Linked DNA regions of Vreelandella piezotolerans. The protein of the gene in region 1 binds, or shares a complex with, the protein of each later gene. Links are inferred from orthologs where the notes say so. Each region holds a gene or a part of one and is shown on either strand. Other genes may lie near its edges. The genes, in order: accB and accD.

What was found.
Region 2: the proteins of accB (region 1) and accD are in contact, whole or in part, in a solved structure (PDB 8UXZ), measured with the Escherichia coli proteins. The link is inferred for Vreelandella piezotolerans from one-to-one orthologs.

The regions. Positions count from the first base shown.
Region 1 is NZ_CP048602.1:2,015,157-2,032,511, forward strand. Bases 6,285-9,100 are described here. They hold accB (acetyl-CoA carboxylase biotin carboxyl carrier protein), read left to right. Parts: upstream 6,285-7,369; coding sequence 7,370-7,831; downstream 7,832-9,100. Other genes in these bases: dsbD (protein-disulfide reductase DsbD), read left to right, coding at 6,285-7,037; accC (acetyl-CoA carboxylase biotin carboxylase subunit), read left to right, coding at 7,862-9,100. In the rest of the region: rnt (ribonuclease T), read left to right, coding at 192-863; GYM47_RS09280 (6-phosphofructokinase), read left to right, coding at 1,026-2,285; GYM47_RS09285 (bifunctional protein-serine/threonine kinase/phosphatase), read right to left, coding at 2,379-4,094; ppa (inorganic diphosphatase), read left to right, coding at 4,458-4,988; more of dsbD, read left to right, coding at 5,160-6,284; more of accC, read left to right, coding at 9,101-9,202; prmA (50S ribosomal protein L11 methyltransferase), read left to right, coding at 9,345-10,256; tRNA dihydrouridine synthase DusB, read left to right, coding at 10,355-11,395; DNA-binding transcriptional regulator Fis, read left to right, coding at 11,392-11,715; purH (bifunctional phosphoribosylaminoimidazolecarboxamide formyltransferase/IMP cyclohydrolase), read left to right, coding at 11,765-13,345; GYM47_RS09330 (NAD-dependent succinate-semialdehyde dehydrogenase), read right to left, coding at 13,413-14,873; GTP cyclohydrolase I FolE, read right to left, coding at 14,984-15,535; GYM47_RS09340 (hypothetical protein), read left to right, coding at 15,886-16,479; GYM47_RS09345 (serine/threonine protein kinase), read right to left, coding at 16,558-17,355. UniProt on the Escherichia coli protein: This protein is a component of the acetyl coenzyme A carboxylase complex; first, biotin carboxylase catalyzes the carboxylation of the carrier protein and then the transcarboxylase transfers the carboxyl group to form malonyl-CoA.
Region 2 is NZ_CP048602.1:1,664,223-1,673,694, forward strand. What follows is about bases 6,635-9,472. They hold accD (acetyl-CoA carboxylase, carboxyltransferase subunit beta), read left to right. Parts: upstream 6,635-7,467; coding sequence 7,468-8,478; downstream 8,479-9,472. Other genes in these bases: trpA (tryptophan synthase subunit alpha), read left to right, coding at 6,635-7,376; folC (bifunctional tetrahydrofolate synthase/dihydrofolate synthase), read left to right, coding at 8,471-9,472. Also shown: leuB (3-isopropylmalate dehydrogenase), read left to right, coding at 1-87; asd (aspartate-semialdehyde dehydrogenase), read left to right, coding at 221-1,333; GYM47_RS07625 (type IV pilus assembly protein FimV), read left to right, coding at 1,589-3,625; tRNA pseudouridine(38-40) synthase TruA, read left to right, coding at 3,656-4,594; GYM47_RS07635 (phosphoribosylanthranilate isomerase), read left to right, coding at 4,591-5,226; trpB (tryptophan synthase subunit beta), read left to right, coding at 5,326-6,564; more of trpA, read left to right, coding at 6,573-6,634.

The DNA.
Region 1 (17,355 bases):
AAGCAGTTCACCAGAAGGAGTAGCGCCCTTACGCACTACTTGTTCATTCAAACTGTCAGTATAGCGTTCTCGATGCCCAGCGAATACCGTCAACGACGCCTTGGGGGTAAAGCTGCTAGAATCACCCAAACCCTAGCGGCTAGCTTGACCGCTACCCCTGACCGACTACTCGCTTTACTAAGGAGAGCTGCATGAGCGAGGCAATTGCCCGCGAATTGATGGCCCAGCGTTTTCGCAGTTACTTACCGGTTGTCATTGATTTGGAGACAGGTGGGTTTAACGCCCAAACGGACGCCGTGTTGGAGATTGCAGCGGTCACACTCACCATGGACCCCGACGGCAATTTACTGCCTGATGCCACCTACGCGTATCATGTTCACCCTTTTGAAGGCGCCAACGTCGAGCAATCAGCGTTGGATTTCACCGGCATCAATCTGGATGACCCGCTTCGTCGGCACGTTGCGTTGAGCGAGGCTGAAGCACTAGGGGAAATATTTCGACCCATACGCAAATCGCTAAAGGCGCACGGCTGTTCCCGGGCGATACTCGTGGGTCACAATGCGGCATTCGACCATGGCTTTTTGAATGCAGCGGCCAACCGCTGCAACGTCAAGCGCAATCCGTTTCACCCCTTTTCCAGTTTCGACACGGCGACGTTGGCGGGGTTTGTGTATGGACAAACCGTGCTAGCCAGAGCGTGCCGTGCCGCGGGGATCGAGTTCGACAACAAGGCGGCCCACTCGGCACGCTATGACACCGAGCGAACGGCCGAACTGTTTTGCGCCATGGTCAACCGCTACAAAGACTTAGGCGGCTGGCGGCTGGCTCAGCGTGAACAAGCGCTAGATGGCGGCGATGAATAAATCCGCAAGCAGCGCGTTTGAAACAGCATCTAATGCACCAGAAATGGCTTTACGATAAACTTTACGTCATTTACGAGCGCTTGGCTCTCAGGCAAGCAATGCAGCCAACGCTTGCCGCCACAATGTGATATCCCACCCGTTTTGAGGAGATGAGACGTTTCCATGGCCCAGCATAATGCCTTTTACGCCCAGTCCGGTGGCGTTACCGCCGTCATCAATGCCAGCGCCTGTGGCGTTATCGAAGCTTGCCGGCAAGCCCCTGATCAGATCGGCAAGGTGTATGCCGGCCATAACGGCATTATTGGTGCACTGACGGAAGATTTGATCGATGTCACTCAGGAGAGCGATGACGCCATTGCCGCTCTGCGACACACCCCGGGCGGAGCGTTTGGCTCTTGTCGCTACAAGCTGAAAGACATCGATACGCACCGCGCGCAGTACGAGCGTCTTATCGAGGTTTTCAAAGCGCACGACATTCGCTATTTCTTCTACAACGGCGGTGGCGACAGTGCCGATACCTGCCTAAAAGTCTCGCAGCTCTCCGAAAAACTAGGGTATCCGCTGACGGCCATTCACGTTCCCAAAACCGTCGACAATGATCTTCCCATCACGGATAACAGCCCTGGTTTCGGCAGCGTCGCGAAGTACATCGCCACCTCGACCCGGGAAGCGTCGCTGGATATCGCGTCCATGTGCGCCACCTCGACCAAGGTGTTCGTACTGGAAGTGATGGGACGCCATGCGGGCTGGATTGCTGCGGCTGGAGGCCTGGCTGGCGAAGGAGAAGGCGAGCCACCGCACCTGATTATCTTCCCGGAAGTGGCGTTTAACCGTAAAGCGGTCATGGCGCGAGTCGATGAAAGCGTCAAAAAATTTGGCTACTGCGTGATCGTGGTGTCGGAAGGCGCGCGCTACGAAGATGGCACTTTCCTTGCGGATGCAGGCAATACCGATGCCTTTGGTCACCGCCAGCTAGGCGGCGTGGCGCCCACCCTGGCCGGCATGATCAAGCAGGACCTGGGCTACAAATACCATTGGGCCGTGGCCGACTACCTGCAACGTGCGGCGCGTCACTTGGCTTCCAAAACCGATGTTGAACAAGCTTATGCCGTTGGCCGTGAAGCGGTCACGCTGGCGCTGGCGGGCAAAAACTCCATGATGCCGGCCATACGCCGCATCTCACAAAGCCCGTACCAGTGGGACGTGATTTCTGCTCCGCTATCGCAAATCGCCAACCAAGAGAAGTTCATGCCCCGCGACTTTATCAGCGACAGCGGTTTCGATATTACCCAAGCGTGCCGTGACTACTTATCACCGCTGATCCAGGGCGAAGATTTTCCGCCGTTCGAGAATGGTCTTCCGAAAGTCGCCAAGTTGAAGCTTGCGAAAGTGGAACAGAAGTTGCCAACCTTCACGCTGTAACCTCTGTTCTAACATCAGAGATGGTGAAAGATAAAAGGGCGATGACTCGTGTCATCGCCCTTTTGACATTCGCAGTATGCGCTTGAAACGTGCCTAGCGCAGCAGCCACGAGAGCACCAACAGCAGCAGCAAAATACCCGCCACGCCCTGCCAAAAGCGTCGAGACTCGGTGCGGGGCTCTTCGCGTTGCACAGCACGCCCCAGGGGTAGCCTCAGCGCGTGAAGGAACTCCGACATCCGTCGAAAACGCAGTGGCCGTTGCGGGTCCAGCGCGCGACGCAGCGCCTCGTCAAGCGCAGGGGTAATCTCTGGATTGATGGTACGAGCGCTACGGTAGCTGAGCTCTTCTAGATCGGTATGGCAACGCAACTTATTGGGGGTCAGCGTATAAGGTAATGCCCCGGTCAAAAGCCAGTAGACCGTAGAAGCCAACGAGTACTGGTCGCTGCGGCGACCCACGCTGTCGCCAAGCGCATACTCTGGAGCTGTATGTTCGTTGAAACCGATTTGACGAAGCAGCTCGCCCGAGTGGCGGTGTCCATCGACCTCTCGCATATGGCAAGCACTAAAGTCAGCGAGCACGAGCTTACCGTGCGAGTCGATAAGCACGTTGTCAGGCATGATCTGTTGGTGAATGATGTCGCGATGGTGCAGAGCCTGGACCGCCTTACCCAACTGGTTGGCGATATCCAAACGCTGAGCGAGACTGGCCTGAGGGTGCCGCTCGGCCCATTGACGCAGCGTCTCACCTTCTACGTTCTGCATGAGGTAATAGAGGTATCTTCGCGGGCGTGATGGTTCCATGACCTTGACGACAAAGGGGGAGTTCACCCGCTCGACCACCCACTGCTGCAGCAAAAAGTGCTCTAGATAGGCGTTACGCAACGATAGCTCGGGGCTTGGTGCCTTCATCACCATGACACGATCACTGTAGACATCGCGGACGCGATACACCCTCGACTGAGCATTGCGTGACAGCACGGCCTGCACCTCCAACCCATCTAGACGCTCGCCGGGAGCCAATTCGGGAGGAATGGGCAGGTCGCCATATAGTAAGCTGGGGTGATCGGTTGCCTCTTCCGGCAGTTCGTCGATGCGGAGTAATTGGAAGCAAAATTGATCGCCGCCATACCCTCGCTCTTGCGCGCGCTGCTTTGCCTCGCCAGCCAAGCGCTCGCAAGCAGCATCTAGGTCGCTAGCATCTTGGCGAATGAGCCGCACATAATCAGAGGGCATCAAGGTGCCGCGCACGGCCTGAGTGGTGAAAACGAACAAGTCACCCTGCTTCAAGCCCAGATGGGTGTAATCGATATCGACGCTGCCATCCATGCCTAACGCGCGAGAGGGGTAGCGATACCCACCCACATCGGTCACGTGATCACGGGTAAGCTGCTCAAACTCGGCACCTCGCAAGCGAAAGACCAGCGTATCTCCCATGTGAAATAGATGACCTTCGCGACCTAAAAACACCATGGCCGAGAGCGACGAGACGAAGCTACCCTCTTTGACATGCTGGCTCTGGCTGTAACACCAACTATTCAACGCACGTAGCACGCGGGTTGCCGACGTCTTGGTGTCCCAGTGGTCAGGCGTGGAGTAATAATCGGCGAGAAATCCGCGCACGCTCAAATCCCCCGCCTGCTTCGCCATCGTATTGCGAGAAATCGAGTCACTAATCACTGCGCAGCCGCCCTTTAACTTCAACAGCGGCGCTTCTGGTAAGCGTACCGACATTGAACTGCGGTGCTGCCGGCGTTCTGGGGCTACGAACGCTTGTCCATAACTCATTAGCAACTGGGCGTGCGCCAACTCATCCTCCTAGACTTACGGCTCACCATCGCAACGATCATTGCGAGCACTTCTCGCGATCCTTACTGCATCAGGCGCTATCATACATGCTGACATGACGAAGCGATGCCCACCAAACGTCGAGAGTAGCATAAAAAGACACCCTGCCATGTCCACTACCCAGCCAATGCATCAAGAGACGCCACCGAGATCGCCGAGGAAGGTCAAGCTGCCATCGATGCGAGTATGTGGCGGCAAACACCTATGTCGCATTGGTAATCTATCCACCTTGTTCGTATAATTCTTCACCATTAATGCAATGCATCAACTGCTTAGCTACTGCAATCTGCACTAGGTAAGAAAAGCCAAGCCAAGGAACCAACGATGAACTTTGATAACATCCCCGCTGGAAAGGATTTGCCCAACGATATCTACGTGGCCATTGAAATTCCTGCTAACCACGCGCCGATTAAGTACGAAATCGACAAGGATATGGGTGCCCTCCTCGTTGATCGTTTCATGGCTACACCCATGTTCTACCCGGCCAACTACGGCTTTATCCCGCACACGCTGGCCGACGACGGTGACCCGCTAGACGCGCTGGTCGTCACTCCTCACCCGGTTGCGCCCGGCAGCATCATTCGCGCACGCCCGGTGGGCATCTTGAACATGACCGATGAAGCGGGTGAAGATGCCAAACTGGTCTGTGTGCCGCACCCGAAACTCTCAACGCTGTATGATGACGTGCAGGAAGTGACTGACCTCCCCGAACTGCTGCGCCAGCAAATTGCTCACTTCTTCGAGAACTACAAAGACCTCGAAAAAGGCAAGTGGGTCAAAGTTGAGTCTTGGGAAGGCGTTGAAGCCGCTCGCAAGGCCATTGAAAAGTCGGCCGCAGCTTACAAAAAAGCGTAATTAGCGTCACGACACTGATTGCAGGCCGCCTTTAGAGAGGCGGCCTTTTGCGTTTACATTAACGGAGCATGAAGCACCGCGTCACGTCACCGCAGTAAATGCGCTAATCTCAACAGGTGCGCTATCCTGCCCCTTTGCACCCAACCTGTTACCAAAGCGTAAGGATACTCCGTGTTACTCATGCGACGTTTTAGCCTATTTTTTTTGTTGTGCTGGCTACCTTTATTGGCCCACGGGCAGTGGTTCTCTTCTAGCAATCAGAGCGACTTCCTGCCGGTAATGGAAGCCTTCCAGCCCAGCGCTTGGCACGATGGTGATACGCTCAGCATCGGGGTCGATATTGCCGACGATTACTATTTGTACCGCCACCAGCTTGACGTCACGAGCCAGCAGGCATCGGTCGACTTAGAAGACCCCGTCATTCCACAGGGCTCATTCACCACCGATCAATTTATGGGGGATGTGTACGTTTTTCGCGATCAGCTCGTTTTTGATGTTCCGCTGAGCGCCCCTTATAGCGGGCCAATCAGTATCGAGCTGACCTTTCAGGGATGCGCCGATGCGGGGTTATGCTACCCACCTGAGCGCATCACCCTTGAAGCCGCAGAAACGTCACCGCCCAGCACGTTTGCCAACTGGCAGGATGAAAGCGAACAAAGCTCTCCAAATCAAACAAGCACGGGTGAACCTGCCCCAAGCAGCGCAGCGACTCAATCGGGCGAGAACGCTGGCTTCTCCGCCCCGCAAAGTGAAGATAGCAAATTCAGCGCGCTGATTAGTGATACCAGCCTACCGCTCGCCTTAGGGCTCTTTTTCCTCGCGGGTATTGGGCTCACCTTTACGCCCTGTGTGCTGCCGATGATTCCTATTCTGTCGTCCATCGTGGTTGGCCAGAACCCCACCAAGCCCCGCGCTTTTGTCCTGTCAGCCAGCTATGTACTCGGCATGGCCATTACCTATGCCTTGGTGGGCGTGCTAATGGGGCTATTTGGTGCAGGGCTCAACCTCCAGGCACATTTACAGTCCGCCCCCGTTTTAATTACTTTTGCCATTCTGTTTACCCTATTCGCTTTGGCAATGTTTGGCGCCTTTGACCTTCGCATGTCACCGCGAATCGCCAGTAAAGTAGACTCTTGGCAAGCACGCGCCCAGCGCAGTGGCCCACTGGGCTTGGCGGTGGCGGGCGCGCTGTCAGTGCTAGTGGTGTCTCCCTGCGTAACGGCTCCGCTAGCGGGCGCCTTGGTATTTATCTCTTCCACTGGGGACGCCATTATGGGTGGCGCAGTGCTGTTTGCGCTTGGACTTGGCATGGGGCTCCCTTTATTGCTCGTGGGCACCTTCGGCGCAACGCTGCTACCCCGCTCTGGCGACTGGATGAATGGCGTTAAAATTGCTTTCGGGCTGTTGTTATTAGGTGTAGCGATTTGGATGATTGAGCGTTTAATTGCGCCATCAATCTCTCTTCTGCTGTGGGCGGCCCTAGCAATCGGCAGTGCCCTTACCCTTGGCGCACTGAATACATCGCCCTCTCACGGCTGGGCAAAAGCCCGGCAAACGGCGGGGTTAATGCTGTTGGCCTGGGGGGTAGCACTCGTGCTGGGCGCCGCCCAAGGAAGCAGCAATCCATTACGACCGCTATCGGTGACCACTTCTAGTACAGGGGAAGCCGCTACCACTCCGATCTTTGAAGAAGTCGACAGTCTCAGCGCACTACAGTCTGAGCTGGAGCAAGCCTCTCAAGCGGGGCAGCCCGTGTTTGCCCACTTCACGGCAGAGTGGTGTATCTCCTGCAAACTGATGGAGCGAGAGGTCTATCCTGATCCTCAAGTCGCCGCTGCATTGAACGATTTTCAACTAATCGCGGTCGATGTGACAGAGACCAATGCACAAAGTCGCGAACTGCTCAATCATTTCAACCTTTTTGGCCCGCCCAGCCTGCTACTCTTTAGCCAGGGCAAGGAAGTGCGCGAAGCTCGCATTCAGGGCGAAGTGACTGCTCAAGACCTCGTTCAGCATCTCGACTCGTTCAAGCGCTGGCAGCAGGGATAAAAGATGAACTCATGGTCGGTTGCGACAGTGCAACCGGCTTTGGACACATTTTTAAGCTGCCGTGTCGCGATCGTCGTCAAACAGTTGTTTAAGTCGCAAATATCACACACATTGCCGCGGCCACTGGACAGTGGGTGACTTTTTCGGCAAACTCCACAGCCATATTTGCTAAAAAACTCATCTTTTAGCACTGAGTCTGGGTTAACGTTCGCCATCGTGCTGCGTTCTCTTCATTTTTAAATTTGGTTTACTGCACTTAAAAGCGCCGCGCCTAGCAGGCATATCTCTCCTGTGACGACGTGTTACTTTGATCAACTTTTGGGGCTATACGAATGGATATTCGCAAAGTTAAAAAACTGATTGAGCTGCTGGAAGAGTCCAACATCAGTGAAATCGAAATTCAGGAAGGTGAAGAATCGGTTCGTATCAGCCGTCACCCCAACGGCACTGCGTGGCAGCCGCAACCGATGCCTCAGTACGCGCAGCCCGCGCCTGCTGCTCCTCAAGCGCCGGTGGCCACTACCCCCGCCGATGCCGAACCTCAAGGCGCTAGCTATCGCGGTGAAGCAGTTAACTCGCCGATGGTAGGCACCTTCTATCGCAGCCCGGCACCAGGTGCAAAAGCATTCGTTGAAGTAGGCGACACAGTGAAGCAAGGCGACACTGTGTGTATCGTTGAAGCGATGAAAATGATGAACCAGATTGAAGCCGACCGCGACGGCGTGGTTGAGGCCATCCTAGTGGAAGATGGCGAGCCGGTGGAATTTGATCAACCGATGATCGTCCTCGCTTAATCTTTCATATCAACACGGGTGGATTCTCCCATGCTGGACAAGGTACTTATCGCGAACCGCGGCGAGATTGCCCTTCGTATCTTACGCGCCTGCAAAGAACTCGGGATCAAAACCGTAGCGGTTCACTCCAAGGCAGATCGCGAACTGATGCACGTTCGTCTCGCCGATGAAGCCGTGTGTATCGGCCCCGCCTCATCAGCGCAGTCGTACTTAAACATCCCGGCGTTGATCAGCGCGGCGGAAGTCACTGATTCGAGCGCCATTCACCCCGGTTATGGCTTTCTCTCTGAGAATGCCAACTTTGCCGAGCAGGTAGAGCGCTCGGGGTTCACCTTCATCGGCCCGCGCGCTGAGACCATCCGCTTAATGGGCGACAAAGTGAGCGCTATCAACGCCATGAAAGCGGCGGGCGTTCCCACTGTGCCTGGCTCCGATGGGCCGCTTGGCGACGATGACGCCACCAACTTGGCCACAGCGAAGCGCATTGGCTATCCGGTGATCATCAAGGCAGCGGCGGGTGGCGGCGGCCGCGGTATGCGCGTGGTGCACACCGAAGGCCACTTACTGTCTGCCATTACCGTCACGCAAACCGAAGCGCATGCAGCCTTCGGCGACGGAACGGTCTACATGGAGAAGTTTCTAGAGAAGCCTCGCCATGTGGAGGTGCAGGTATTGGCTGACGGCCAGGGGAATGCCATTCACCTCTATGACCGCGACTGTTCGCTGCAGCGTCGACATCAGAAAGTGTTAGAAGAAGCACCTGCGCCAGGCCTCGATCCTGACGCGCGCGCGAAAGTGCTCGACGCTTGTCGCCAAGCGTGTATCGAGATCAACTATCGCGGCGCGGGCACTTTCGAATTCCTCTACGAAGATGGTGAATTCTTCTTCATCGAAATGAACACCCGTGTTCAGGTCGAGCACCCAGTGACGGAAATGGTGACGGGTGTCGATATCGTCAAAGAGCAGCTGCGCATTGCAGCCGGCTTGCCCCTGTCGATTCGCCAGGAAGACGTGAAGCTGAACGGCCATGCGTTCGAATGTCGTATTAACGCTGAAGATTCGCGCACCTTCATGCCGTCTCCCGGCAAGGTGACGCTGTTTCACGCGCCTGGTGGGCTCGGCGTTCGCATGGACTCTCACCTGTATACCGGCTACACCGTACCGCCGCATTACGACTCCTTGATCGGTAAGTTGATTACCTGGGGCGCTGACCGCGACATCGCCTTGACGCGCATGCGCAACGCACTCGACGAGCTGCTGGTCGAAGGCATCAAAACCAATATCGACCTGCAGAAAGACCTGGTCCGCGATAGCTACTTCCGCCAGGGCGGTGTCAATATCCACTACCTCGAGAAAAAGCTGAGCAGCTAATCTTTTGGTGGCGACGATGCCCGCCTATTGGCGGGCATTTTCGTGAGGTGGCCCCTATCATTCCGCTAATGTACCCGCTTCGTGATGTCGTCTTGATGATATCACCCGTTTGTTTCTTCCTTATTCGCCGTGGAGACTCCCCATGCCCTGGCTCCAATTAAAAGCACACGTCGCTCCCGAACAAGCCGAGCTTCTCGAAGAATTACTGCTCGAAGAGGGCGCGACGGCAATTGGTATGCAAGATGCCCACGACGACCCGGTCTTCGAACCCGAGCGCGGCACGACACCGCTATGGCAAGACACCATATTGACGGGGCTTTACGACGATCTAGATGGGATCGATGGCATGCTGAGCCGTATCGAAGCGGCTTGGGCAGAACAGATGCCCGGTGAACCCTGTCCGGCCATCGAATACGAACTGCTAGCAGACCGCGACTGGGAGCGGGAGTGGATGGATGACTTCACGCCGCTGCGGATGGGGGAACGACTATGGATCGTGCCGAGTTGGCATGAGCCGCCCGAGGCGGGCGCGGTCAATCTGATCCTTGACCCGGGCCTTGCGTTCGGGACCGGCACTCATCCTACAACCGCGCTGTGTCTCGAGTGGCTGGATGGTTTAGCGGTAAACCATGAACTGCAGGGCAAAGATGTGCTGGACGTCGGCTGTGGCTCTGGCATTCTCGCCATTGCGGCCTTGAAGCTAGGCGCCTCACACGCCGATGGCACGGATATCGACCCGCAAGCATTGCAGGCTAGCCGGGACAATGCCGAGCGCAATGCCATCGACGACCAGCAGTTCACTCTCTGTTACCCCGAACAGTTGGAAGGCGGCCCCTACCCCATCGTTACAGCCAACATTTTGGCAGGCCCACTGGTCGAGTTATCCAATACGATTGCTGGACACGTGGCCCCTGGTGGCCGTATCGCGCTATCAGGCATACTAGCCAATCAAGCCACCGAAGTACGGGAAGCCTACGAAGCACAAGGGCTCTACATGGATGAGCCTACCCTTCGAGAGGGCTGGGTGCGTTTGACAGGCCGTCGCCCCGCATAAAATCGGGATTGGCCTTCAATAGCTTGCCGAGTAGGCGTATCATACGCTCCCTTGAAACGCCCTACTCGCCGCTTTCATGCCTATCAAAGTATACCGCCATGACGTTGATGACTACTTCGCCACCTGCGATTGGGCCTTACCAACTGCCTAACCCGGTCATGCTGGCCCCGATGGCGGGCGTCACTGATCGCCCATTTCGCCAGCTATGCCGTCGGTTAGGCGCGGGCTGGGTCGTGGGAGAGATGGTCACGTCAGACCCTTCGCTTTGGCACACGCGCAAATCCCAGCTACGTATGGATCATCAGGGCGAACCCGACCCACGGGTCGTGCAGGTCGCTGGCGGGGATGCCGAGATGCTGGCGCAGGCGGCGAGACTCAATGTCGAACTAGGCGCGCAAATCATCGACATCAATATGGGGTGCCCGGCAAAAAAAGTGTGCAACAAAGCCGCTGGCTCAGCCCTCATGCGTGATGAAACGCTGGTCGCCGAGATTTTAGATGCCGTTGTGAAAGCGGTGGACATCCCCGTCACGCTCAAGATACGCACCGGTTGGTGTGCCGCTTCTAACAATGCACTGCGTATTGCCAAGCTGGCGGAATCTGCAGGCATCCAAGCGCTGGCCATTCATGGCCGTCACCGCGAACAGCGCTATACTGGTGAAGCCGAGTACGACACGATCGCCGACATAAAATCGCACCTCACGATCCCCGTGATTGCCAATGGCGATATCACCACCCCGGAGAAAGCCGCTCATGTGCTGCGTTACACTGGCGCTGATGCAGTGATGGTTGGCCGCGGCGCCCAGGGCAATCCGTGGATTTTTCAACAAATCACGCATTACCTGACCCATGGTGAGCACCTTGCATCACCCAGCTTGGCTGAGCGATGCAGCGTCCTGCTGGAGCATCTGCAGGCACTTCATGACTTCTATGGCACCACCATGGGAGTGCGTATCGCGCGCAAGCACGTCGGCTGGTATCTCGACGACGACAAGCGCTTTAACAGTACCCAGCAGCGCACGCTCAAGCAGCAGTTCAACGCTCTGACCACGCCTGACGAGCAGTTTGACTGGATCCACAACGCCATGACCCAGGACGCTTCGAAGCGTCTGCTAGCCAAAGGAAGCCATGCGGCATGACTGAACGCGACCTGCTCTCCAGCGAACGCTCCTCACGACTCTCAGGCACGCTAGCAGCCCCCTCCGCCAGCGCACAGCCACAGCCACTGAGAGAAGCGGTAGAGACCGCCATGCGCCGTTACTTCGAGCATCTCGATGGCAGCCAAACATCTGACTTATATGCCATGGTGATGGCCGAAGTAGAGGCCCCACTGTTAGCGTGCGTGATGGAGCATACCGACGGTAATCAAACTCGCGCCGCCGACGTACTTGGCCTGAACCGTGGCACGCTACGCAAAAAACTCAAGCAGTATGGATTGATTGAAAGTGACGCCCCTTGATGGGGCGTTGCCGTTTTTCACCTTAGACCCGCAGATGACGAGCATCCTTATGGCTGATAGCACCCCTACCCCCGTCCGCCGCGCCCTGCTGAGCGTATCCGATAAAACCGGCATCGTGGAGTTTGCCCAAGGCCTTGCCGCACACGGCGTCGAGCTGCTCTCCACCGGCGGCACCTACCGTTTGTTGAAAGAAAACGGAATGACGGTAAAAGAAGTATCGGAACACACCGGCTTTCCAGAAATCATGGACGGTCGGGTCAAAACGCTGCATCCGAAAATCCATGGCGGCATTTTGGCGCGCCGCGGCCAGGACGATGCCGTCATGGCTGACAATGACATCACCCCTATCGATATGGTGGTCGTCAACCTTTACCCGTTTGCAGCAACGGTCGCTAAGCCAGATTGCACGCTCGAAGATGCCATCGAGAACATCGACATCGGCGGCCCCACCATGGTGCGCGCCTGTGCCAAAAACCATGCCTATACCACCATCGTGGTGAACGCCGACGATTACACTCGTGTGCTTGGCGAGCTCGACGATAATGCGGGCCAAGTCAGCGCTTCTACGCGTTTTGACCTGGCCGTTAAAGCGTTCGAACATACCGCCGGTTATGACGGCGCCATCGCCGACTACCTTGGCCGCCAGGTCGCCAGCGACGGCACCACCTTTGCTCGCACCTTCAACCTGCAGCTTCACAAAAAGCAAGACATGCGATACGGCGAAAACCCGCATCAAAATGCTGCGTTCTATGTCGACCCCGCCGCCAGCGAGCCTAGCGTAGCCACCGCCAAAACGCTGCAAGGCAAGCCACTCTCTTTCAACAACGTGGCCGATACCGACGCAGCATTCGAGTGCGTGAAAGCCTTTGACGAGACCGCCTGTGTCATCGTTAAGCACGCCAACCCGTGCGGGGTCGCCGTAGGCGCGACCGCATTGGAAGCTTACGACAAGGCCTTTGCCACCGACCCCACCAGCGCCTTTGGCGGCATCATTGCCTTTAATGTGCCGCTTGATGCGGACACCGCGCTAGCCATCGTTGACCGCCAGTTCGTGGAAGTCATCATTGCGCCTGGCGTCCATGATGAAGCGGCCCGCATCGTGGCGGAGAAACAGAACGTCCGCTTGCTGGATGTCGGCGACCATTGGCCGGGTACCGCGCAGCCCGCATTCGACTTTAAACGTGTGAATGGCGGCCTATTGGTACAAGATCGTGATCAAGGGATGGTCACTGAAGAGGCGCTCACCGTGGTCAGCGAGCGCGCCCCGACCAGCGAAGAGATGCGCGATCTCACCTTTGCATGGCGCGTTGCCAAGTTCGTGAAATCCAACGCCATCGTTTATGCAAAAGCGGGCCAAACCATTGGTGTCGGCGCAGGACAGATGAGCCGCGTGTACTCCGCTAAGATCGCAGGTATCAAAGCCGCCGATGAAGGGCTTTCCGTACCAGGCTCAGTGATGGCCTCCGATGCCTTCTTCCCCTTCAGGGACGGCATCGACGCCGCCGCTGCCGCTGGCATCACTGCCGTCATTCAGCCTGGCGGCTCCATGCGTGACCAAGAAGTGATCGATGCGGCTAACGAAGCAGGCATTGCCATGGTCTTCACCGGCATGCGTCACTTCCGCCACTAAACGGTCAGGTCATCTCACATGCATTAAAAAAGCCCTCACTAGTGAGGGCTTTCAGGTCTATGATGAACTACTTACCAAGATCGATGCAGAGATACTTCGTTTCCAGGTACTCTTCCAAGCCCTGATGTCCCCCTTCTCTGCCGAGACCTGACGCCTTGACGCCACCAAACGGTGCCGCCGCATTGGAGATAAGGCCGGTATTAATGCCTACCATGCCATATTCTAACGCCTCTGCTACACGCCATACGCGAGCCAAATCCCGGGAATAGAAGTAAGACGCCAAGCCGTACTGAGTATCGTTGGCCATCTCGATAGCGGTTTCCTCATCATCGAAAGGAAACACGGCAGCAAGCGGACCAAACGTCTCTTCATGCGCCACTTTCATGGCATCGGTGGCAAAACTGATGAGCGTAGGCGTAAAGTAATTGCCCCCTAAGGGGTGCGGATGGCCACCTAGCAGCAGTTCGGCACCGTGATCGACGGCATCCTGGACGTGTTCGCTCACCTTTTTCACGGCGCTCTCATCGATTAACGGCCCGATGTTTACGCCTGGCTTAGTACCATCCCCCACTTTGAGTTCACTGTTCATCGCAACGGCCAGTTTTTCGCAAAACGCATTGATGACACTGGATTGAACCAAAAATCGGTTCGTACATACGCATGTCTGACCCGCATTACGAAACTTTGCCGCCATGGCGCCTTCTACCGCGGCGTCTAAATCCGCATCTTCGAACACAATGAACGGCGCATTGCCACCCAGCTCAAGCGAAATCTTTTGGATGTGTTCCGCTGCTTGAGCCATTAGCTTGCGCCCCACCTCCGTCGATCCTGTAAAGGTGATTTTGCGAACCTTGGGAGACTCAGTCAGCGCTTTGGCAATATCTGACGCGCTGCCAGGCACCACGTTGAACACACCACGAGGAATGCCTGCACGTTCGGCTAGCAGAGCCAATGCCGTCGCCGAAAACGGGGTTTGGCTTGCAGGCTTAACAACGATCGTGCAACCAGCAGCCAGAGCGGCACCGGCTTTGCGTGTAATCATCGCTGCTGGGAAGTTCCAAGGAGTGATCGCCCCCACTACACCCACGGGCTGCTTGGTAACGACGATGCGCTGATTGGCATTGGCTGCAGGAATCGTTTCACCGTAAACGCGACGAGCCTCTTCAGCAAACCAACGTAGAAAGCTCGCAGCGTAAACGATTTCACCTTCAGCTTCTTTGACCGGCTTACCTTGCTCATGCGTCATGAGAAGCGCGAGATCCTGCTTATGTTCGAGCATCAAATCATGCCATTTGAGCAACAAGTCCGCCCGCTCTTGAGCAGTTAGCGCCCGCCATGCCGGCAGTGCTGCATCGGCTGCCTCGATGGCACGCTCGGTTTCCGCTCTACCCAGTCGAGGGATATCCCCTACTGGCTCGCCGGTAGCGGGATTCGTGACGTTGATTTGCTCACCGCTGTCAGCGGCTACCCAACTGCCATCGATATAGGCAAATGGGCAATATAGCTGCGTTTCTCTCAGCGCTTCCATGACAGACTCCTGACCAAATGACGGCCTAATCGGCTCATTGACCCGTTCATGCTAAGACGAAACGACGCGTTTCACCAAACCTTTGATACAAAAGGTCAGCGCCACTCGGCCTAACTAATCAATGTCAAAAATTCCTGGCGAGTGGCTTGGTTACTGCGGAACCCTCCCAGCATGACGGAAGAGGTCATGCTCGAGTTCTGCTTTTCGACCCCACGCATCATCATGCAAAGGTGTCGAGCTTCGATGACGACCGCCACTCCTCGCGCCTGGGTGACTTGCTGCACCGCTTCTGCAATTTCTCTGGTCAGGTTTTCCTGAATCTGCATACGTCGCGCATACATGTCGACGATGCGCGCGAACTTGGACAAACCCAACACCTTGCCACTGGGCAAGTAAGCTATGTGGCACTTGCCAATAAATGGCAGCAAATGGTGCTCGCACATCGAGTAGAGCTCGATATCCTTGACCAACACCATTTCGTCGGTTTGTGATTCGAACACGGCGCCATTGACGATCTCTTCGAGCGACTGGTGATAACCAGCGTTCAAAAACTGCATGGCCTTAGCGGCTCGCTTGGGCGTATCTCTTAGGCCCTCGCGATCCGGGTTTTCACCCAAAGCGGTAATGATGTGACGGTAATGTTGGGCGATGTCGTCGGTCATGGTAGGCCTCATTAAACTGTGCTTGTTCGCTATCACTCAATCGCTTTGCAGCAATGTCATCGCGCCAGCGAGCCTCATTTTCGGCAAACTATTTTTAGCTTGCAGTGTTATCCGTTTAGCTGCCTTACCTAGCGTGCTAGCTGAACGCCTATCTTGGACAACCATCATGTACAAAAAATATACCTTAAAAAATTTATGTACAACAAGAACGGCCTATTAATCTATTTTAACGCACCTAAGCAGGCTGTGGCAGAGTGACACGCACCCCCCTTCGGCACTATAGGAGCTGTGCTATGCTATGGGCATCATTTTCCTGCTGACAATGCAGGTATCACTGTTGAGAGTAAGCCATGTCATTTAAATCATCGCCCTTTTGGCTAGCCGCCCTGCTGGGTACGTTATGGGTATCCTCCACTTATGCAGAAGAGTCGATGCTGACCTTGCCAAGCGGCGCAAAGGTGGGCGTTGAAGTCGTCGAGGCTCTGGCGTTCGATAATACCCAGTCACGTTATAGCGACATTCTTCTTCATCCAACGACCGCTAATGGGACCACAGACGCGCTTCCTGAATATTGCTTGCTGGTGGCGAACGCACAGCTAAACGGTGATCGCATACGTATTACCACGCAGGATGCCACCTGCATTGAAACCCATGATGCAGAAAGCGCCATTTACTCCGGCTCATTCTCTGCGAGCGCTTACGCCGAAGATGGCCAATATGGTATCCCCTGCGGTAACGGTGACTGCACGCTTGCACCTGGACAATCGTTCGTTCTTACGTTGGATGAAAGCATTCAGATCGCCGCGCAAGATAACCCCTCTGCCGAGATAAACGCGACTCGGCGTCAAGCCAATGGTGAAGGCGTGGCCAACCCAATTCCTGGCGAACGTCCTGATCCTGACCAAAGTATCGAAAACCCAGCGCCGACTGAACAGCCTAATTAACGCCTACTTTTTCATACCGCGGCCTTTCGTCGTTGAATACGAAAGGTCGCTGTGTCCTTTCCTCATCGTTGTTCGATGCTAGGCCAGCCACAATGGCGTTTCTAACTGAAGCAACTGCTGCTCGAGCTGTCGTATGTGTTGATCCCAGTAACCCGCTTCCGCCAACCAGGGAAATGCGCGAGGAAAAGCCGGGTCTTCCCAGCGACTAACCAACCAAGCCGCGTGTCGTGTGAGACGATACGCTCTTAAAGGCTCGATGAGTGACATTTGCTCATGCGGAAATGGCCTGGTTTCTTCGTACCCCTCGACGATTTCACTAAGCTGCGTGCGCCACTGCTGAGGCTCTTCCATGGGTAACAGCATCCAAACGTCCTGAATGGCAGGCGCCATCAAGCAGTCGTCGAAATCGACAAGATGGAAGTCTCCATCACGACCTAATACGTTACCTAAGTGGCAGTCACCGTGAGCCCGAATCATACACTCAGCGCTCAACGCTACGCTCTCTAAATGTTGACGTATCTTATTCACTACCCGTTGATAAGCGCGCGCCTGATGGTCATTCAGCCACGGGCTTGCCAGAACACGCCGCTCGGCATCACTGACACCTTCCGCTAGCCGCAGCGTGTCACGGTGCTGAAAAGGGGCTTGCGCTGCCACTTCGTGAAGCCGTCCTAACACCTCCCCTAAGGCAAACAAGTGGTCCGGGTTATCCAACTCCGGCGCTTGACCAGAGCATTGAGAAAACAGCGCAAAACGAAATGGCCCAAACGTATGCAAAGATCTGCAATGCGCATCTCGCCAAGGTGCGACGACAGGCACGCCTGCCTGGGTCAATTCGGTTAAGAACGCGTGCTCTTCTTCGATCGCTTCGTTGGA
Region 2 (9,472 bases), 350 kb from region 1 along the record:
GATATCGCCTCCGAGGGCATGAAGCGCGTTTCCACAGCCGAGATGGGTGACGCCGTACTCGCGGCGTTCGAGCGTTATCAAGCATAAAGCGAGCTTGCTAACTAACTGATTCGTCTCGTTGCTTTGTAAATAGACCGCGTCGGCCGCCCTTAGGGGTGGCCGACGTCGTGTCTGATATGTGTGTATAATATAGGTCTCATTCTTTGTTGGAGGACTTCACATGTTGAAAGTCGGTTTCGTGGGATGGCGTGGCATGGTTGGCTCGGTGCTGATGCAGCGCATGCAGGAAGAGGGTGATTTCAACGGCATCGAACCGATCTTTTTCACCACTTCTCAAGTCGGCCAGCCGGGTCCCGATATCGGCGTGGACGTGCCTCCGCTGAAAGATGCGTTTGCGCTGGACGACTTGAAAGCTCTAGACGTCATCGTGACCTGTCAAGGCGGTGACTACACCAAGAAAGTCTACGGCGACCTGCGTAACGACGGCTGGAAAGGCTACTGGATCGATGCCGCCAGCACCCTGCGGATGGACGATGACGCCACTATCGTTCTCGACCCGGTGAACCGCAACGTCATCAACGACCAGCTCGCCAAAGGTGCGAAAACCTTCGTTGGTGGTAACTGCACCGTGAGCCTGATGCTCATGGGGTTGGGCGGTCTGTTCGAAGCCGATATGGTCGAGTGGATGACCTCCATGACCTATCAGGCGGCGTCAGGCTCCGGTGCCAAGCACATGCGCGAGCTGCTCAACCAGATGGGCCAACTGCGTGACAGCGTTTCCAGCGAGCTGGCCGACCCGGCGAGCGCGATTCTGGACATCGACCGCAAAGTGACCGCTGCCATGCGCGGTGGCGACTTCCCCACCGATAACTTCGCTGCGCCGCTGGCGGGCAGCCTGCTGCCGTGGATCGATACCAAGTTGGATAGCGGCCAAAGCCGCGAAGAGTGGAAGGGTAGCGTCGAGACCAACAAGATCCTGGGTCTCGACAACAACCCGATCCCCATCGATGGTCTTTGCGTGCGTATCGGTGCCATGCGCTCGCACAGCCAGGCGTTCACCATCAAGCTGAAGCAGGACGTGCCGCTGGATGAGATCGAAGAGCGCATCGCCAAGCATAACGAGTGGGTCAAGCTCATCCCCAACGAGAAAGACGCCACCATTGCGGGCCTGACGCCTGCGGCGGCGACGGGTACGCTGCAAGTGCCGGTTGGTCGTTTACGCAAGCTGAAAATGGGCGGTGAATACCTCTCTGCCTTCAGTGTGGGTGACCAGCTGCTGTGGGGCGCTGCTGAACCGCTCAAGCGCATGCTGAAAATTTTGCGCGAGCAGTAAGTGTCCGCGCAACGGCGCTGCACTTGCATCGCTACAAAGCGCTAGACCACAAGAGGGAAGCTGTTCGCAGCTTCCCTTTTTTTTGTCGTATGCCGCGTTCTCACTCCTGGGCTCATAAAAACGGCTCATGCAAAAAGGTGCGTTGAACCTAGCGTCATGGTAAATACGTTATGATAAGAACGAACTAACATAGCTCGTGGCGGACAGGCATGACGCTTGCCAGGAGCCAGGGAATGGAAGGCAGTAGGGGCCGAGATGAACAAAAAGCTGGCATGGTTGTTGTGGCTGCCGCTGAGCGTCGTGAGTCCGTTGGCTTTGGCCGTAGGGCTGGGGCAAGCCACCGTAAACTCAACGCTGCAGGCGCCGTTAGATGCCAGCGTGCCGCTCGTGAACGCCAGCGATGTGGTATTGGACGACGTACGCGTCGAGATAGCCGATGCCTCCGCTTTCCGCGCGCTAGGTTTGGAGTGGTCGCCGCTCGCGGCCAGCGTGCGCACCGAGCTTCAGCGCCTGCCCTCAGGCGCTCAGCTGGTACTGCGTTCCGATCAAGCGGTGAATGAGCCGTGGTTGGATCTGCTGGTCACCCTCATTACGCCCGAAGGGCGGCGCACGGAAGCCCTGACGCTTCTCTTCGATCCGCCTAACTATACTGCCAGCACCGCGTCCGCAGCGGGAGCATCGTCGGCGGTCTCATCGGCACCTTCGTCTGCGCCGCCATCCGTAGCCGCTTCTCGACCCAGCAGCGCCGCCCGTGACATCGCCTATGTGGCCAGCGGTGACACGCTTTGGGGCGTGGCGGCCCGTATCAAGCCTGCAGACGTTAGCGTCCAACAGATGATGGTGGCGCTGGTGGATGCGAATCCGACGGCATTCCCCACCGGCAACGTCGACGACATGCGTGCAGGCCAGACACTCAACGTGCCGAGTCGAGAGCAATTGATGGCTCGCTCGCCTGCCCAGGCCGCGCAAGCGATTCAATCGATGCGTCAGTCGTCTTCCGAGCCCTCTACCGTGCCGCCCTCAAACAATGCCCCGGCCTCCCAGCCGTCGGCTGAGACGGCAAGTGAGGTGGCGGCCTCCTCCGCTCCCAACACTGGCTCGCCCGACAGCGCACCTGTGGCGACCGTGCAAGAGGGCGAGCTGGCGGGCTTGACCCTTAACGATCTAGCCGAACAACTGCTAGAAAGCCAGGCCATGTTGCAAACTCTGCTCGATGAGCGTGAAGCCATGCGTGCTGAGATGGCCGCGCTGCGCCAGGAGGTTGCCTCGTTGACGGAGGCGCTGAGTGCCTCTCAACAAGAGACTCGTCGAGCGCTGGCGGCGGCCGAAGCACGTGGAGCGGAGCCTAGCTCGCCCGATATTCAAGCGGTCTCGTCTCCCGTTGCTGCGGATACGCCCGCGGGCGCTTCTGCCAGCCCCAGCATCATCGAGCGGATGGAGCAATATCAGTGGCCACTCGCCAGCGTGGCCTTGGCCCTGCTGCTGGGCGCGCTGATTTGGTCACGTAAGCGCCGTGAGCGGCAGTGGGAGGATGCGCCCGCTCCCATGGGTATCAACGCCGATGTCACGCCCTCCAAGCGTACCGAGCCAGGGATGGCTTCTTCGGCCAACGCGGCCCCGATGGCGTCGTCAGTGCCGCCCGAGGCTTCCCTCTATACGCCGCCGCGCACCGACTCCGCCGTGCCGTCGAGCCACGCTGGATCAGCAGCGTCGGAGGAAACGGGCGGGCCTGACGAGCGCGTCGCAACCGATGACGATGGCCCCGGCCATCACACTGGCGAACGGGCGCCTGACCATTTGGAGCATGGGGATTTTGAGCCTCAGCCTCGTGAGCCGAGCGATCATGAGCCGTTATACCGCGAACCGTCCTACCCTGAGACAAGTGATGACGAGACTATCACTGTCGATGAGCGCGACGAATTACGATATGCGGCTGATCAGTATGATGACGCCCCTCTCACGGCAGTGTCCGAGGAGGATGAGGCCGCGCTGGAAGCCGCTTTCCTAGACACCCCAGAGCCTGTCGATCAGATGTCGTCTGGTGCGCCCATGCAAGCGTCCATGCAAGAGAGCGGTGAGCCACCGTTACAGGACGAGGATCGTGCGCACTACATCGATTACCATCCGCCATCACTGACCCGTGAGGCATCAGGCGGCGAGGAAGGGGCAGACGACCAAGCAGGCGCGAGGTCGTCGCAAGAGAGCCGCGTGGCGCAGCCACCCCGTGTGCCGGAAGAGGAGTGGGACATCGAAGAGGTGGCATTCGAGCCGCGACGTCGGGATAATGGCTAACCTTCAATACTCTCCAAATGACGTGGCTCGATGACGCTGTTCTACCACTTTGATGAGACACAACCGCTAGCGGGCCGCTTGGCGATGGGCGTCGAGTACGATGGCTCTCGCTTTTGCGGCTTTCAGCGGCTCAAGCACGCGGCCTCCGTTCAGCAGGCCATCGAGGATGCGCTGGCCAAAGTGGCCGGTGCACCGGTGCATATTTACGCCAGTGGGCGTACCGACTCCGGCGTTCATGCCACCCGCCAGGTCATCCACTTCGATCCCCCGGTCCAGCGCACTGAGAAAGCGTGGATTTTTGGCGCCAACACCAATTTACCCAGGGATGTGGCGGTACGCTGGGTGAAGCCGGTATCCGATGACTTCCACTCCCGTCTGGGCGCGCTGGCGCGTCGCTATCGCTATATTTTCTTGAACCAAATCAGTCGACCCGTGCTAGAGCGCGCCAACGTGACCTGGTGTCGAGACCCGTTGGATGCCGATGCTATGCACCGTGCGGCCCAAGCGTTGGTGGGTGAGCACGACTTCAGCAGCTTTCGCGCCGCCGGGTGTCAATCGAAAACCCCTTGGCGGCAGATGCACTTCGTGGAAGTGAAGCGCTACGGCCCGCTGGTGGTGATCGACATTCAAGGCAATGCCTTTTTGCATCATATGATTCGCAACATTGCCGGTGCCCTGGCAAGCGTGGGCCGCGGCGCCCAAGACGAAGGCCATATTGCGCGCCTACTGGCGCTGAAAAACCGCCGCCAGGGCGATGTCACGGCGCCTGCTTGCGGCCTGCATTTCGTCGACTCCATCTATGACGAGCGTTTCGAGCTGCCCAAAGAGCCGATCGGGCCGAACCTGTTGGCCTTCACCGGCGAGTGGACCGGCGAGCGGGTGCTGCCCGACAGCCCTCGTGTTGCCGCACGTCGGCGGCTCACGTTCTCCAAACAGGCCCATCCGCAGCATCAGGAGACATCTTCATGACGCTTAGCGTAACGCGCACGCGCATCAAGTTCTGTGGGTTGACGCGCCCGGCGGATATCGACCGGGCGGTAGCGCTTGGCGTCGATGCGCTGGGCTTCGTCATGTGGCCGCAAAGCCGCCGGAGCGTCACGCCAGAAACGCTGGCGACGCTGGCGGCGCAGGTGCCTGCCTTCGTAACGCGGGTCGGACTCTTCGTCGATCAGTCTGCAGAGTTCATCGAGCAGTGCCTGCCGCACTTGGATTTGATCCAGTTTCATGGCGACGAGTCACCGGCGTTCTGCGAGCAGTTCGGTCGGCCTTGGATCAAAGCGTTACGCATGCGCGATGGGCTTGATTTACACGACGCCGCGACGATCTATGGCGGTGCCCAAGCGCTGCTGTTGGATGCCTATCGACCCGGTGTACCAGGTGGAACTGGTGAGACCTTCGATTGGTCTAGAATCCCCGCAACCCTGGCAAAACCTGTTATTCTCGCGGGTGGACTGACCGCCGATAATATTGCCAGGGCGGTCAACGACGTGGCGCCGTATGCGGTCGATGTGTCGGGCGGTATCGAAGCATCTCCCGGCGTGAAAGAGGCCGACTCGATGGCCGCTTTCGTTCGCCATGTGGCGCAGGCTGACATCCGCTAAACGTGCTTGCGCGCACGCACTTTTCGATGCGCTTCCCACCGGTCGTGGGCGAGCCAGACACCATTCATTCATTTGCCTTTTCTGGCGATCTCGTGAGGTATGCCTGTGACTGTCTCAGCAACAGAAACCAAGTTCAGCGACCTGACCCGAATGCCGGATGCCCGCGGTCATTTTGGCCCCTACGGCGGCCGGTTCGTGTCAGAAACCCTTAGCTTTGCTCTGGAAGAACTGGAGCAGATCTACCTCAGTCTGCGCGACGACCCGGATTTCCAAACCGAATTCGATCGTGACTTGGCTTACTACGTGGGCCGTCCGTCGCCGCTGTATCATGCCAAGCGCTGGTCTGACTCGCTGGGCGGGGCACAGATTTGGTTGAAACGTGAAGACCTCAATCACACTGGTGCTCACAAGGTGAACAACACCATCGGTCAGGCGCTGCTGGCGAAAAAAACCGGCAAGCCTCGGGTAATTGCTGAAACCGGCGCTGGCCAGCACGGCGTGGCGACAGCCACCGTCGCCGCCCGACTCGGGTTGGAGTGTGACGTGTACATGGGGGCGGAAGACGTGCAGCGTCAAAAGCTCAATGTTTACCGCATGCGCTTGCTGGGTGCCCGTGTCATTCCGGTAGAGTCGGGCACGCGGACGCTGAAAGACGCCATGAACGAAGCCCTGCGCGACTGGGTCACCAACGTCGATAACACCTTCTACATCATCGGCACCGTGGCGGGCCCGCACCCATACCCGCAGCTCGTGCGCGACTTCAATGCCGTGGTAGGTCGCGAAGCTCGCCGTCAGTCGCTAGAACAGATTGGCCGTTTGCCGGATGCGCTGATCGCCTGTGTTGGGGGTGGTTCCAATGCGCTGGGGCTGTTCTACCCGTTCGTCGAGGATGACGCCGTAGCGATGTATGGCGTGGAGGCCGGAGGCGATGGGGTCGAGACGGGGCGTCACGCTGCACCGCTATCCTCGAATGCGCCACGCGGCGTACTGCACGGTAACCGAACCTATCTGATGTCCGACGAGGGCGGGCAGGTGTCGGACACTCACTCCATTTCGGCGGGCCTGGATTATCCCGGCGTTGGCCCCGAGCACTCGCTGTGGAAAGACGTCGGCCGGGTCAACTACGTGGCTGCGAACGACAAAGAAGTGCTGGAAGCGTTCCGCGAGCTGACCCACATGGAGGGCATCATGCCCGCGCTGGAATCGGCCCATGCGTTGGCCCATGCCAAGGTGCTGGCGCCCACCATGCGCCCAGACCAGCATATCGTGGTGAATCTCTCGGGTCGCGGTGATAAAGACATCATGACCGTGGCGAAAATCGACGGCATCGAGTTTTAAGGGCGAGCATGAATCGTATTGACCAGCGTTTTGCAGAGTTGAAACAGCAGGGCCGTAAAGCCCTCATTCCCTACATCACCGCAGGCGACCCTGCACCGCAATACACCGTGGGCTTCATGCATGCCCTGGTGGAAGCAGGGGCCGATGTGATCGAGCTGGGCGTGCCGTTTTCTGACCCCATGGCCGATGGCCCGGTGATTCAGAAAGCCTGCGAGCGGGCGCTAAAACAGGGCACTCGCTTGGTGGACCTGCTGGAGATGGTGGCCGAGTTTCGTCAAACCGATACCACCACCCCCATCGTCTTGATGGGGTATCTGAACCCCATCGAGCGCATCGGCTATGACGTGTTTGCCGACAAAGCGGCAAGCGTCGGTGTGGATGGCGTCCTGGTAGTGGATATGCCGCCAGAAGAGGCCGATGAGTTCGGCCCGCTGTTGAAAGCACGTGACTTGGCGGCGATTTTCTTGGTTGCGCCTACCACTTCCCATGCCCGTGCCGCTACAATATGCGCCCACGGTGAGGGCTACCTTTATTATGTTTCGCTGAAAGGCGTCACCGGTGCGGCTACGTTGAACGCTGAAGACGTGGCCGAGCACCTTGCACCATTGCGCGATATGACCGATCTACCGCTTTGCGTCGGGTTTGGTATTCGCGATGGTGTGACGGCTGCCGAAGTGGCAAAAGTCGCCGACGGTGTCATCGTAGGCAGTGCATTGGTGAACCGTATTGCCGATAGCGTCGATGCGCCTGAAACGATTGCCGGGCAATTGAAAAGCGTGCTAGCAGACATGCGCACCGCCATGGACGCCTAAGCGCGTTCCTCATCGTCTACACTGAATCGATTGACGACACTCATCAGGCTTGGCGTGGCCAAGCCTTGACGTACACGGAAGCCTTTTTGATATGAGCTGGTTAGACAAGATCGTGCCCTCCATGGGGCGTATCCAGCGTAAAGACCGTCGTGCCAGCGTGCCCGACGGCCTCTGGCGTAAATGTCCCAAGTGTGAAGCGGTTCTCTACCTACCTGAGCTAGAGAAGCATCACAGCGTCTGCCCCAAGTGTGAGCACCACCTACGCTTGACGGCGCGCAAACGCTTGGACTGGTTCCTGGATAAACAGGGGCGCGAAGAGATCGCGGCAGAGATCGAGCCGAACGACCGCCTGAAATTCCGCGATTCCAAGAAGTACAAAGACCGTCTGACCGCTGCGCAAAAAGAGACCGGCGAGAAAGATGCGCTGGTCGCGATGCGTGGCGAGCTGGAAGGTTTGCCGATCGTTGCCGTGGCATTCGAGTTCACTTTCATGGGCGGCTCCATGGGTGCCGTGGTGGGCGAGAAATTCGTTCGCGCGGCGACCATCGCCCTCGAAGAGGGCATTCCACTGGTCTGCTTTGCCGCATCGGGCGGTGCACGGATGCAAGAAGCGCTGTTCTCGCTGATGCAGATGGCAAAAACGTCAGCAGCCCTCGAGAAGCTCAAGCAGGCGGGCGTTCCCTATATTTCGGTATTGACCGATCCTGTATTTGGCGGCGTATCGGCCTCTTTGGCGATGCTGGGCGACTTGAACATCGCCGAGCCGAATGCGCTGATCGGTTTTGCGGGCCCCCGAGTGATCGAACAGACCGTACGAGAGACGTTGCCGGAAGGCTTCCAGCGCAGCGAATTCTTGCTGGAGCACGGTACGGTCGACATGATCGTTCACCGCCACGACATGCGCGCACGGGTAGGCGGCGTACTGCGTAAGCTCACGCATCAAAGCGCTCGCCCGGTAAACGATGAATCGTCAGACGCCGAGGTGGTAGAGCCGGTCGTGAATGAAGAGCAGTTGGCCGATGCTGCTGAAGCACCTGCCAAAAGCACGGGTAATGCAGAGGCGCGTCCTGCATCGAGCGATGACGCGTCACGCAATGCCTAATACGTTAGCGGAGTGGCTTGATTACCTGGAATCCCTGCATCCCGTTGGGATCGATATGGGGCTTGATCGGGTGTCGCTGGTCGCCGAACGTATGGGGCTGTTGGATCGCCCCATCGCCAAGCGAACCATCACCGTGGCAGGCACCAACGGCAAGGGATCGACGCTTGCCATGATCGATGCGTTGGCACGTGGCCACGGCTTGCGTACGGGGACTTATACCTCTCCCCATCTATTACGTTACAACGAGCGCGTGACCGTCGACGGTCGTGAAGCCAGCGATAAACGCTTGGTCGAAGGTTTTCAGCAGGTTGAAGTCGCGCGTCTTCAAGCGCCTGCCGTCAGCCTGACCTATTTCGAAGCAGGCACGCTTTGTGCGCTGTGGTGTTTAGCCCAGGCCGATTTGGACTTGGCCTTGCTGGAAGTTGGCTTGGGTGGACGTTTGGATGCGGTGAACATCATCGATGCAGACGTGGCAATCGTTACGACCATTGCGCTGGATCACGCCAACTTTCTCGGCACGGATATCGAGCAAATTGGCCGCGAAAAGGCCGGGATCTTTCGGCCGCTCAAACCCGCAGTGCTGGGTAGTCAGTCTCTGCCCGCGAGCGTGCTCGACTCGGCGATTGCCATCGCTGCTCAAAGCTACGTATTAGGGGCGGCGTTTAGCCATAGCGCAGGTGACGTTGCTGGGGCGCCCTGGTGTTGGCACGGTTTGGCCACCGATGGTGGGACGCTTTCGTTGGACGGTCTGCCGGATCCTGGGCTTCCGATCGACAATGCAGCCACGGCACTGCAGGCGTTGACACTGGCGGGGGTCACGCTGCACGTCGATACCGTACGCAAAGCGCTCCGGACGGTCACGCTGTCTGGACGGATGCAGTGGGTAGGGCAGTGGTGTTTGGATGTGGGCCATAACCCTCACGCCGCTCAGTACGTTGCTCGCCGCTTACCGTCACCCCCTAAGCGCGGCCGCCAGTGGGCCCTGATTGGCATG